DNA from 4 places in the Peribacillus sp. P4_C12 genome. Region 4 is predicted to be linked to each of the others. Evidence: riboswitches for the same ligand, from Rfam matches in the RefSeq annotation. Region 4 holds a riboswitch; each other region holds the start of a gene.

Region 1 (3,086 bases), on a different contig from region 4:
ATGGTCGCCAGCAGAAAGCAGAAGGAATGCTGTTGAAATGGCCGCCATACCTGATGAAAAGGCAAAGCCGCGAGTACCATCTTCAAGCTCGGCAATGATATCTTCAAGTGCTTCCCGTGTTGGATTTCCGCTCCTGCTGTAATCGTACTTGCCGAATGTATCGATATCAGTTTGATGGAAAGTGGAAGCGTGCTGAATAGGGACGCTCACACCGCCTGTTGTCGGATCGAATTTATGCTGGTTATGAAGTAATTTGGTTTCAAAACTGAAATCATGATTTGTCATCGTAGTGCCTCCCTTTTTACATGTGCAAATGCTTGTTGCAGGTCTTGAATTAAATCGTCGCTGTCTTCGATGCCAACCGAGAAGCGTAGAAGTCGATTACAAACCCCATTAGCAGTTCTAACTTCAAGAGGGATATCGGCATGTGTTTGTGTAGCCGGATAGGTGATGAAGCTTTCAACGCCTCCAAGACTTTCTGCAAATGAAATTAATGAAAGTGATTGTAAAAATGGATTGACAGCTGCTTCGTCAATTATCCGGAAAGAAATCATACCACCTCTACCGGGATACAGGACGTCCGTTACACATTCATGTTCTGATAAATAATCTACAAGGATTTTGGCGTTCTTTTCATGACGTTCCATCCGCAGTGCCAGGGTTTTCATTCCGCGCATTAACAGCCATGAATCAAATGGGCTCAACACCGCTCCTGTTCCATTATGATGGAAGGCAATCGAATCACATAATTCTGCACCTTTAGCCACGATTAGTCCAGCCAGAACATCATTATGACCACCGAGATACTTCGTTGCGCTATGGATTACAATATCAGCTCCAAGCAGGATAGGCTGCTGCAGAAGCGGCGTATAAAAAGTGTTGTCAACAATCAACAGTAAATTAAATTGTTTGGCAAGTGCGGCAACAGCGCTAATATCTGTTTGCTGCATAAGAGGGTTAGTGGGAGTTTCGATAAAGATGGCTTTTGTTTGAGGAGTAATAGCTTTTTCGATATCCTCTAAACAACAAGTGTTTACATAGTCACACTGTAAGCCCCATTTTTTAAAACCTTGTTCTAGCAAACGATATGTACCACCATATAGATCTTCGCTGACTATCCATGCATCACCTGATTTAAATAAGGCTAGTATGGTCGAAATGGCCGCCATTCCTGAACTGCAGGCATATCCTTGGTCGCCTCTTTCAAGGTTGGCGATGGATTGTTCCAAAAGTTGACGTGTTGGATTACCTGTCCTTGTGTAATCGAATCCAGTTGATTGGCCAATTCCTTCGTGACGGAAAGCTGTCGAAAAGTAAACCGGCGGATTGACTGTTCCTGTCGCCGTTTCACTGCGATTACCTAGTTGAGCAAGATATGTTTCTGTTTTATACATAGTTTTCACTGCTCCTTTGTGTTTTATAAAATAAAAAAAGTCTTCTTTAAGAAGAAGACTTGGTTAAGTATGGACGAGTCATTCTTCTTATCTTCCAAGTTCACAAACTTGTGGAATTAGCACCTTTTCATTGGTTTGAAACAAATGAAGGTTGCTGAGGTGTCATCGGGCCATTCCCTATACCTCTCTCGATAAGAGTTTAGATTATTCAATTTCTTTTGAATTTACTATATATATATAGTGCTGTCAAGAACATTCTGGGAAAATATTGCTTGATAATTCTTTATTGGTTAATTAGGACTAGCGTTGTCAAAACATGATTGGTCCAATAAAAAACCCCTAAAATATTGTGGAAACCGATGGTATAAGGTGTTGAGATTCTTTAAAAGACTTTGTTTAATTAAATGGATTTTCTGAAATATAGGGAAGGTTTTGTTCAGTTTTTTTGCTTTAAAATAATAAAATTTGTACAATGAATAGAGAGAATTAATAATATGTCATTATTCATTTCATATACATAAGGTTTTCGGTGGATAGTGCAAACATAGGAGGAGAACACATGGAATACAGAATCGAACGAGATACGATGGGTGAAGTGAAAGTTCCTGCTGATAAGTATTGGGGAGCACAAACCGAGAGAAGCCGTAACAACTTCAAAATTGGTAATGAAAAAATGCCGATTGAATTAGTCCGTGCGTTTGCATATGTAAAGCAAGCGGCAGCTAAAGTGAACTATGACCTTGGTGATCTTTCAGAAGTGAAAAAGAATGCCATCGTTAAAATTTGTGGCGAAATTCTAGAAGGTACACTTGATGAACATTTCCCCCTTGTGGTCTGGCAAACAGGCAGTGGCACGCAAAGTAATATGAATGTGAATGAAGTGGTCGCTAACAAAGGGAATGAATGGTTAAAAGAAAACGGTGAGTCCGAAACCCTTCACCCAAATGATGATGTCAACAAGGCGCAAAGCTCTAATGACACATTCCCAACGGCTATGCATATTGCAGCCTATATGGAAGTTGCTGAAAAATTAGTACCGGCGATTAAAGTACTTCGTGATACTTTTGCAGCAAAAGAAAAAGAATTCTGGGATCTTGTGAAAATTGGACGTACACATCTTCAAGATGCAACACCACTAACTTTAGGTCAAGAAATCTCTGGTTGGAAAGCGATGCTTGATAAAGACTTAGTGATGATTGAAGAAAGCAGTCAAAAACTATTGAATCTAGCACTAGGCGGTACAGCTGTAGGTACTGGGATCAATACGAAAAAAGAATTTCCAGGACTTTCTGCAAAACAAATCGCGGCGGATACAGGACATTCTTTCGTAACATCGGATAATAAGTTCCATGCATTAACAAGTCATAACGAAATTGTTTACGCTCATGGCGCATTAAAAGCATTAGCAGCGGACTTAATGAAAATTGCGAACGATGTTAGATGGCTGGCAAGCGGCCCAAGAAGCGGAATCGGTGAAATCGCTATTCCTGAAAACGAGCCAGGTAGCTCTATCATGCCAGGTAAAGTAAATCCAACACAAAGTGAAGCGCTAACAATGATTGCGACACAAATTGTTGGTAACGATGCAACAATCGGCTTTGCAGCAAGCCAAGGTAACTTCGAATTGAACGTATTCAAACCAGTTATCATTTATAACTTCCTACAAACTGTTAAATTATTGACAGAAGGCAT
Region 2 (3,086 bases), on a different contig from region 4:
CATGTAACCCGTATAAGCTAGAGTGGTTGGGGTGGGTTCTGTATTTTCCAATTCGATTGAGCTGATTCCGAATTCCAAAGCATAATGTCGATGGATATCCATTTCTACTTGAAGGGTTTCATTCAAAATACTTGCAAACTTAGCCATAGTTTCGAGATTATGAGCTTTGATGACTCCTAACGCAAAGAGTTTGGAATAATCCATTAGATAGATATAGTCCTGCTTTAGGTAATAGGCAAATTTCTTTTCTGAAAGCGTCCCATCTCCAATCGCCTGAACAAAGGGATGTGTATGGTTCCTTTTCCAGATTCCTTTTGCCCGTTCATGAAGTCTATCACTGAAGGTTTCTAATTCTGTATTCTCCATGGTACATCCTCCTTGAAATTTAAAATTTACTAAAATTGTAAAGTGTGCATACACTATCTGATCAACAAAAAAACCGCTCTCTGAAAGAAAGCGGCTGTTACCGAGGAAGAAGCAAATTCCTTCTTACAGCCTGCTTCCCTCCGCTGGTATGACCAGATCAGGTGCAAAGGGTTTGATTCTCAGCAAAAGTGCTCCCCTAGCAGTCTAATTATTCACTTTTTCCATCTAAAAAAAAACCGCTCCTGAAAAACGGAGCGGGGCAGATGGATAAAGTCATGTGTTTAAAGACGATATCATCCACTTCCCTCCGCCGGTATGATCCGGTTCAGGTTCAAAGGGTCCGGAACAAATTCCATCTCAGTCTTAAAAAGACTCCCCTAGTGGTGTGAATGTATGTAATTACTGACATCATATCAGAAAGCCAGGAAATTGCAACCCAATTTGAATGGGATCTATAGAGAATACCTATCAAAAAAAGGGAGAACCATGTGATTGACTTTTGAAGAATATTGGGATAAAATCATGTCTACATCATTTATATATTGAATTCTTATCCAGAGAGGTGGAGGGACTTGGCCCAAAGAAACCTCGGCAGCAGACCCATTTTGGGAACTGTGCTACATCCAACAAGCATACGCTTGGAAGATAAGAAGAGCCGAACGGACTACTGTAAGCCTCTTCTTGAATTAGAAGAGGCTTTTATTTTTGTGAAATAACGTTTAGTGACATAATAGAAAAAATATAATTTGGTGAAAATGAAACCTGTTACTACAATTTAGCTCATATGAAAGCGGGCTGATGAAGACAAGGAAAGGAGCCATTTACATGGCAGAATTATTTAAGAGAATTGAACAGAGGAAGGCATTGCTGATTGAAGAGTTATTAGCGAATGGAGTTTATAAAACCTCTGATGAAAGACATCTTTATGATGTTCCATTAAAAGTGCTTGAAGATGAATATAAGATTGTAATAAATAGACCTAATATCGAGTCTCCTTCAGAGTGGATGACATAGTAAGAGTTCTTAAAATACTTTACTATCTTAAAATATTATTTAATCTGATGAATATTATTAAAGCATTCGCAGTGTACATGAGTGAATGCTTTTTTATTTGTCTAGAATATAAAATGTCATAAAAAAGACACAAACAGGGAATGGAATAGGCTTTTTGTCACATTTATCTAGTGGAATAACACATTTTAATTTCCATATATGGTTGATTTTAACTACTTATTTCTTTATCATAAAAGATGTAAGAAAATTGAATAAATAGGAAGTGACTATAGATGCCCCCACAGATAACCGTAGAAAGAATAGAAGAAAAGAGACGGGAAATGATTAAATTGGCAGCTGATTATGGTTTTACAAGCCTTCTAACTGTTCAAGCAAGTCAAGAATTGGATTCGCTGTTAAATGCTATAACAAATAAAAGAAAATCAGAATATTTTTTGCTTAAGAAAGTTTATAGTGATTTTTAAATTTCGTCAGTGACTTTAAAATAGATTCCTTCATTTAAACTAAAAAAGGCTACTGCTGAATGAAGGCAATAGCTTTTATGTAATGAAATTCAAATATTAACACGCTTACCAAGGATTACTAAATCCCGTTCAATACCATCTAGCTCGGCAACTTGAGGTAAATGCGCCCATTCTTCAAAACCAAATTTAGAAAACAGTCTTATGCTCGGTGTATTGTGAGCAAATATAAAACCAAGTAGTGTCTTAACTCCTAATTTTGGACTCACTTCAATTGCCTTTTGAATCGAAATTTGTCCAATTCCTTTTCCCCGGAAATAATCATCAATATATATACTGATCTCGGCAGTGGAATCATAGGCTGGCCTACCATAGAAAGATTGAAAACTCATCCATCCAGCAGTTTTTCCTTCGAATGTAATAATATAAAGCGGTCGTTTTTCTGAATGATGTTCCTCAAACCATTTAAGCCTCGATTGAACTGAAACAGGTTCTGTATCTGCAGTGACCATCCTTGACGCAATAGTCGAATTATATATTTCGACTACTCTTGGTAAATCTGTTAGTTCTGCATCCCTAAACTCTATGTAACTATCCATCATTTTAACTCCTATCCTTATTATGTATACAACCTCCAGAAACTTGGGATTCCCATCCTATTAATGAATAAAAGGAGGTTGACGAAAACCCGTTCCATTGAATGCTTTTATTGTATCATACACTTTTTACAGTTTATCTGACAATTCATTTTTTTGCATGTTAAGTATGTTCATTTTTGGGGTAATTACAAGATAAAATACTTCATAGTAAATACATTACATAAGGGGAAACGAATGAATAAAATAGTAGGTTTATTCGTAATTGTACTAGTTATTTGTTTTGCTGCATATAAGTTTCAGGCTTCAGAGTCGGAAGATGTGATGGCTTTTGGAGATTCGTTAACCTATGGAAAAGGTGATAAGGATGGGGAAGGTTATGTAGAAGGTCTGGAGGATGAATTGAATAATCCTGATTCTGAAAAAAAAGTCCGTTTTTGGAATTACGGTATTAAAGGCCAGGTTACAGATGGTGTCATTGATCAGCTTGAAGGTAATCAAATTAACACGAAATTGGACAAAGCCGACACGTTTATTGTTTATATTGGAACAAACGACTTGATTAACAGTAATGGAGGTAACTTGAAAAAAATAAGTGATCAAAAAATAAATGATGGTAAACGTGAGTATATTGACCATCTACATAAAA
Region 3 (3,086 bases), on a different contig from region 4:
GGGCAGCTAATGAGCGGAAATGCGAGCACTCCATTTCTTGGAATGAGCAGATGGAAGTCAAATTGAATGGAGCCGTCAATCAACTGGCAGATTTGGAAAAAGAAAAAAGTGAAAATATCATAAGGTCGTACCGTTCAATTAAAGAAGAAGTGAAAAAACAGCTTTCTTCAAGAATCCCTGAATTACTGAGAGAATGTTCTAAATCATTAACGGAAAGTAGCGATTTCAGCCAAGTTCATATACAGTTGAACGAGGAAATGAATGAGCAGATTCAGGCATATATTTCAGACAAGATTATGCCGCAATATTATCGTTCTCTTCAAGACTGGATTGCTACATCTCAGTTGGAATTTACACAAATTCAACAGTTTATGGATGAAATGAGCGCAGGGTTCAATGAATTGTACAAAGAAGAGCGAATTACACTTGCCGGAGACTTTAGAGTTTTGGATGACTGGCGCCGTGATGCGGATCGGATGACAAGCAGTATCCGCATTGAAGACGTTAATATTTTACTACGCCGGACCCCATCGCAATTGCTGCTTAAAGGGGCAGGGAAGCTGTTTGGAGCGATTCCGCAAAATAAAGCTAATATGTACAACCGGTATAAGAAGTACCTAGAAAGTGAAGACTACCTGGATGTTGCAGAAATGATCAGTGACCGTTTCCTTACACAATTCGGATTGTTTGAAAAATCTTTGGATAGAGATATCTCACTTTTCTATCGCAGTTCATTTGCCTTACTTCAAAAGACGATAGAACAAACACAGACTGAAATCAAAGATCATCAGGCAGCACTGGAGCATATGAGAGAAAATCCGGAAGTATACCGTGACCCGATTACTCTGTTTGAAGTGAAACTACGTCAGTTAGAAAGACTTGAAAAGATCGAGAAAAAGCGTCTGGCTAAGCTACAAAGAAAATAAGTGTAACAAGAAACATTTTAAATATTCAAAAATCTATTGACTTTACGACTATATCCCTATAAAGTGGTAATTACGAAAAACGTAACACATTATATTCTCTYATCAAGAGTGGCGGAGGGACTGGCCCTAAGATGCCCAGCAACCGTTCCATTAGGAATTGGTGCTAAATCCTGCAAAACAGAAATGTTTTGACAGATAAGAGAGGGATAAGTCTGCAAATCAGCTGATTAAACCTCTCTATTCTAGAGAGGTTTTTATTTTGGGATTTACACCAACTTAATTGATAAGATTAATGATTGGAAAGTAGGAGGAACTAAAATGAGGAAGTCAATTTTTAAAAGGGTTTTCGTTTCGGTCATAGCTTCGGCTTTGCTTTTAACGGGCTGCTCTTCAGGACAAAGTTCAACAGAATCAAAGAAGGATGAAAAAGTATCCTTTAAAAATGTTCCAGAACGATTTGCAAAAGGGGAAGGTGCCAAAATCAAAGTCATTCGTAAAATTGGCGGAGATGATCATACGGCTCAATATTTAGCTGGAGCGAAGGAAGAAGGAGAAGCATTAGGTTTTCAAGTGGATACGTATACAGCAAATGGCGATACGGCTAAATTCCATGATGCAATCGCCCAGGCTTTACAAGAAGATTATGACGGCTATATTATCTCCCATGGTGATGATGCAGCAACAGTGAATGACGTTCAAAAGTTGGTTGATGCAGGAAAGAGCGTTGTTACATTCGACTCTATTAGCGACTTATCTAAAATTGACGGTGTGACCTTAACTTCACAGGATGATGAAGCATTGGCAACTCTGGCTTTTGATAAATTGATAGAAGAACAAAAAGGTGAAGCAGCGATTGCATACCTTTGGGTAGATGGTTTCCCGCCAATGGTGAGAAGAAATGCGGTGTATCAGGAAAAATTAAAAGAAAATCCTGGGATTAAAGAAGTCGAAAGATTCGGAGTAGCATCTGCAGATACTTCAGTTCAGACACAAAATGCGGTAGCCGCAATGTTGAATAAATATCCCAAAGGCAAACTAGATGCGATTTTCGCAACATGGGATGCATTCGCAATTGGAGCGGCTCGTGCGATTAAAGAAGCTGGCCGCGATGAAGTGAAGATATACGGAATCGACGTATCTAATGCTGATCTTCAGGAGATTCAAGCGAAAGGCAGTTCTTGGTCTTACACGGCAGCTGTCGATCCGAAATTGATTGGTGCAGTGAATATGAGGATTTTAGCAAAAAAATTAGCGGGTGAAGAAACACCGCAAACATATGACTTAGAAGCTTCACTTATTTCACAAGAGCAGATTCAAGCTTCAAAAGAAGCGGTCAACATGGCCAACTTGTCCGGTATTGTCGAAGGATGGGGAGTATCAACGGAATTTGAAGAAGAATGGATGAAAGTATTGAAAGATCATTATAAAAAGTAAAAAACAGAGTCAGTAGACACTCTCTTTCTAGTGAAGAGAGTGTCTGTTTAATAGGGGGAATGGGCATGAGCACACAACTAGAAATGAAAAAGATATCGATTGAATTTCCGGGAGTAAAGGCGCTTAGTGAAGTTGATTTTTCAGTACAATCAGGGACAGCCCATGCAGTGGTCGGCGCAAACGGAGCAGGGAAATCTACGCTAATGAAGGTCTTATCGGGCGCTCATGCCCATTATACAGGTGAAATTTTTCTGGATGGAAAGAAGCAGGATATCCGTTCACCGAAGGCTGCACAGGAACAAGGTATTCAAATTGTTTATCAGGAAGTAGATACGGCACTCATTCCTTATTTAACTGTTGGGGAAAATGTAATGTTGAATGATACGGTGCAAAACATGGGCAAAAAACAAATGGTCCATTGGAAAGAGTTGCATAGAAAAGCCACTTATATCCTGGCAGAGATGAAAATTGGTGTCTCTTCGAAAAAGCTGGTAAGAGATCTTACCTTGGCTGAAAAACAGATGGTTCTGATTGCAAGAGCAGTCTCGACTGAATGCAAATTCCTGATCCTCGACGAACCAACTGCTCCGTTAAGTTATACGGAGACGACAGAACTATTTCGAATTGTAAATGAATTAAAGCAAAGAGGCGTTGGCATCATATTTATTTCCCATCGTCTTCCAGAGATTTTTGAAATTTGTGAAGAAATTACGATTATGAGGAATG
Region 4 (3,086 bases):
GTTCTTTAGTATGGAGAAATTTTATCATAGATAAAAAAGGAGCGCAATGTATAATATTTCTAGGAAAGAATGAACAGGTCTTTTTTATTAAACAGTTTTAGAAGTTAAGGAGACAATATTCGTCGCTTTTTCAATTGCCTGCTCTAAATCTTCTATTAAATCCTCTACGTTTTCAATACCAATCGATATGCGCACTTGATCAGCACTTACACCCGCTTTTGCTAAACCTACATCATTTAATTGTTGATGGGTCGTACTAGCAGGGTGGATAATTAAACTTTTAGCATCCCCTACGTTGGCTACATGCGACCATAATTCTACCGAATTGATAAGTTTTGCTCCAGCATCGCGTCCACCTTGAATTCCAAAAGTCACAACAGCTCCTGCTCCCTTAGGCAAATATTTATCCGCCAGCGCTTTATCAGGGTGACTTCCATTACTAGGGTGCGAAACCCAGTTCACAGCAGGATGATTTTCCAAATATTGAATAACAGACTTAGTATTTGAAAGATGCTCTTTCATTCTCACATGCAACGTTTCTAGCCCCAGCGTAAACTGGAACGCGCTTTGAGCACTTAACGTCGGCCCTAAATCACGAAGTAATTGCACACGCGCTTTTGTGATAAAGGCAGCAGGACCGACTGCTTCAGAGTATACAATCCCATCGTAGCTTGGATCCGGTTCCGTAAAGCCAGGGTAGTTTGGTGAGTTCCAGTCAAATTTGCCCCCATCCACGATGATGCCTCCTAAGGTGGTTCCATTTCCCAAGAGCCATTTTGTAGCAGAGTGGATGACAATGTCCGCTCCAAAATCAATTGGCCGGCAAAGGTACGGGGTAGCAAAGGTATTATCGATAATGAGTGGTATACCCGCATTGTGAGCGATGTCCGCTACAGCTTCAATATCAAGAATCCTTAGACTTGGATTTCCAATTGTTTCCGCAAATATAGCCTTCGTTCTAGGAGTGATGGCTTTTTTGAAATTTTCAGGGTCATCAGGAGAGACGAACTTCACTTTTATCCCATATTTAGGAAGAGTATTTTCAAAAAGATTATACGTACCGCCATATAATGTAGAGGCGGACACTATTTCATCTCCTGCACCAGCAATATTTAGGATTGACAGTGTAATGGCAGCCATCCCACTTGCTGTTGCCAGTCCGCCGATACCACCTTCCAACAAGGCCATTCTTTCTTCGAAAACACTGACCGTAGGATTATGAAGTCGTGTATAAATATAGCCATTTTCCTTTAAGCCAAATAAATTTGCTGCATGGTCAGTATCTTTGAACAAGTATGCATTGCTCTGATAAATAGGCACTGCACGTGCACCCGTTTCATCTACTTGCAGACCCCCGTGAACACTCAATGTTTCGAAACGCAACTTTTTCTCTGCCATAAGATTTCTCCCCTTTTTCTATGGATTTAGTTGGAATTAAGAATCAGGCCTTCCTCTTTTAACAAGCAAAAAAACCACTTCATAAGAAGAGGCTTATATACTCTCCTCATCTTCCAGAGCTAATACTCTGTTGGAATTAGCACCGTATATAAATTTATACCGGTTGCCGGGCTTCGTCGGGCCAGTCCCTCCGCCACTCTTGATAAGAACTATTAAATTTAGCAGTTACTTTCTTAATTCAAAATATAGCACTTTAGAATTATCCAGTCAATCAATTATTTGAATATTCTTATTTCAATTCCCCATCAACTATATCGTTTATTCACTACTTTTCTACAGCTAAAAAGCCAACCCATATTGGATTGGCTTTTTAGCTTATTTCCTTAAGCACTCCGTACAAATAAGGAACAGACTGAAAGGCATATATTTTTTTCCGCAGCTGCCCTTCTTTAAATAGTAATAAACAAGGTACACTCTCAATTTCATATGATTCGGCGATTGTTTGGACATAGTTCATATTCATCTTTCCTGCCTTCAAGTCTGGAAAAAGCTCCAATGATATCGAGAGCATCCTAGAAGCCACCTGACAGGTCCCACACAAAGGTGTATATAAATATAAGCAAAAGGTTTCCCCTTCTTCAACAGCAAGCCTACAATCTTCTTCTTTCATTTCTTGCATCAATTAGTCGTTCACCCTTTGACTTAAAAATTTCATTTTCACATTCATATTGGCAGATAGGAGCACTGTAGCGATATGATGTTCGGGGGCACTTTCCACTTCTTTGTACATTTTATTGATATACAAGTGGCTTGCTTCCGGCATTTCCCTTCGGAATTGCTTCCGTAGCTTTTCTCCTGAATCATCTGCGTCAAAAAGGAGATAAACATCACGGTCCATCATTTCATCTACTAACTCATCCAGCTTAGTTAATGAAATGGTCCCATTTGTACATCTTATTTCCACATCTTCATTCAAAACGGAGGCAACTTTTCTTCTATCGGAACTGCCTTCTACAATGATAACTTTATCAAATTCGCCCCACTCCATGTCATCACTCCATCTCACGAATTGTGTGCACCCTGCCTTTTTATAAACTGAAAAAGAGAGCAGGCCTATTTAGACCCTCTCTCCCTCATTTTAACCGTTTATCAGGCTATCATATTCTTCAGCGCTCATCAGGTTTTCAACGTCACTGATATTTGATGGTTCAATCACGATCATCCATGCTTTTTCAAAAGGAGATTCATTTACGAATTCAGGATTGTCATTCAACTCTTCATTTACTTCAACAACTTTACCACTGATAGGAGCATACAGCTCAGATACAGTTTTAACAGATTCAACACTGCCAAATGGCTCGTCCGCTTTCAGTTCAGCGCCAATCTCTGGAAGCTCAACAAAAACGATGTCCCCAAGTTCGGACTGAGCAAATGCTGTAATTCCGATGCGTACTGTTCCATCTTCTGTTTTGACCCATTCATGTTCCTTTGTGTAACGAAGTTCTTTTGGTGTTGTCATCATTAATTCCCTCCATAGTACATCTTATTTTATCTATTACATTATAAGGTAGATTTATTTTAAAAGTAAGGAATTAACCAAATATTTCGTATAATTTTAGTTCCAAGTCTGTTCGAATTGCTCTTCTTTGAAACCAACTGTCACTTTTGTGCCGTCCGTAACAATCGGC

The links. Region 4 has a riboswitch for S-adenosylmethionine ahead of AC1DUW_RS13150 (O-acetylhomoserine aminocarboxypropyltransferase/cysteine synthase family protein). Riboswitches for the same ligand answer to the same signal wherever they lie in the genome.
Region 1: another riboswitch for S-adenosylmethionine. It lies ahead of AC1DUW_RS07585 (methionine biosynthesis PLP-dependent protein); the one in region 4 lies ahead of AC1DUW_RS13150 (O-acetylhomoserine aminocarboxypropyltransferase/cysteine synthase family protein).
Region 2: another riboswitch for S-adenosylmethionine. It lies ahead of AC1DUW_RS07695 (Fur-regulated basic protein FbpA); the one in region 4 lies ahead of AC1DUW_RS13150 (O-acetylhomoserine aminocarboxypropyltransferase/cysteine synthase family protein).
Region 3: another riboswitch for S-adenosylmethionine. It lies ahead of AC1DUW_RS08740 (sugar ABC transporter substrate-binding protein); the one in region 4 lies ahead of AC1DUW_RS13150 (O-acetylhomoserine aminocarboxypropyltransferase/cysteine synthase family protein).

The regions. Positions count from the first base shown of each region.
Region 1 is NZ_JBFUIB010000027.1:11,152-14,237, forward strand. Features, by position in the region: gene metC (cystathionine beta-lyase) at 1-285, opposite strand, end outside; gene AC1DUW_RS07585 (methionine biosynthesis PLP-dependent protein) at 282-1,394, opposite strand; SAM riboswitch class I at 1,479-1,592, opposite strand; gene fumC (class II fumarate hydratase) at 1,954-3,086, shown strand, end outside.
Region 2 is NZ_JBFUIB010000028.1:3,176-6,261, reverse strand. Features, by position in the region: gene tenA (thiaminase II) at 1-366, opposite strand, end outside; TPP riboswitch at 485-574, opposite strand; TPP riboswitch at 652-755, opposite strand; SAM riboswitch class I at 914-1,018, shown strand; gene AC1DUW_RS07695 (Fur-regulated basic protein FbpA) at 1,192-1,380, shown strand; gene AC1DUW_RS07690 (aspartyl-phosphate phosphatase Spo0E family protein) at 1,653-1,844, shown strand; gene AC1DUW_RS07685 (GNAT family N-acetyltransferase) at 1,934-2,440, opposite strand; gene AC1DUW_RS07680 (DUF459 domain-containing protein) at 2,675-3,086, shown strand, end outside.
Region 3 is NZ_JBFUIB010000035.1:9,084-12,169, forward strand. Features, by position in the region: gene AC1DUW_RS08735 (GTPase domain-containing protein) at 1-926, shown strand, start outside; SAM riboswitch class I at 1,023-1,128, shown strand; gene AC1DUW_RS08740 (sugar ABC transporter substrate-binding protein) at 1,245-2,360, shown strand; gene AC1DUW_RS08745 (sugar ABC transporter ATP-binding protein) at 2,426-3,086, shown strand, end outside.
Region 4 is NZ_JBFUIB010000083.1:5,955-9,040, reverse strand. Features, by position in the region: gene AC1DUW_RS13150 (O-acetylhomoserine aminocarboxypropyltransferase/cysteine synthase family protein) at 88-1,398, opposite strand; SAM riboswitch class I at 1,502-1,607, opposite strand; gene AC1DUW_RS13145 (thioredoxin family protein) at 1,769-2,077, opposite strand; gene AC1DUW_RS13140 (toprim domain-containing protein) at 2,081-2,446, opposite strand; gene gcvH (glycine cleavage system protein GcvH) at 2,537-2,917, opposite strand; gene AC1DUW_RS13130 (arsenate reductase family protein) at 3,014-3,086, opposite strand, start outside.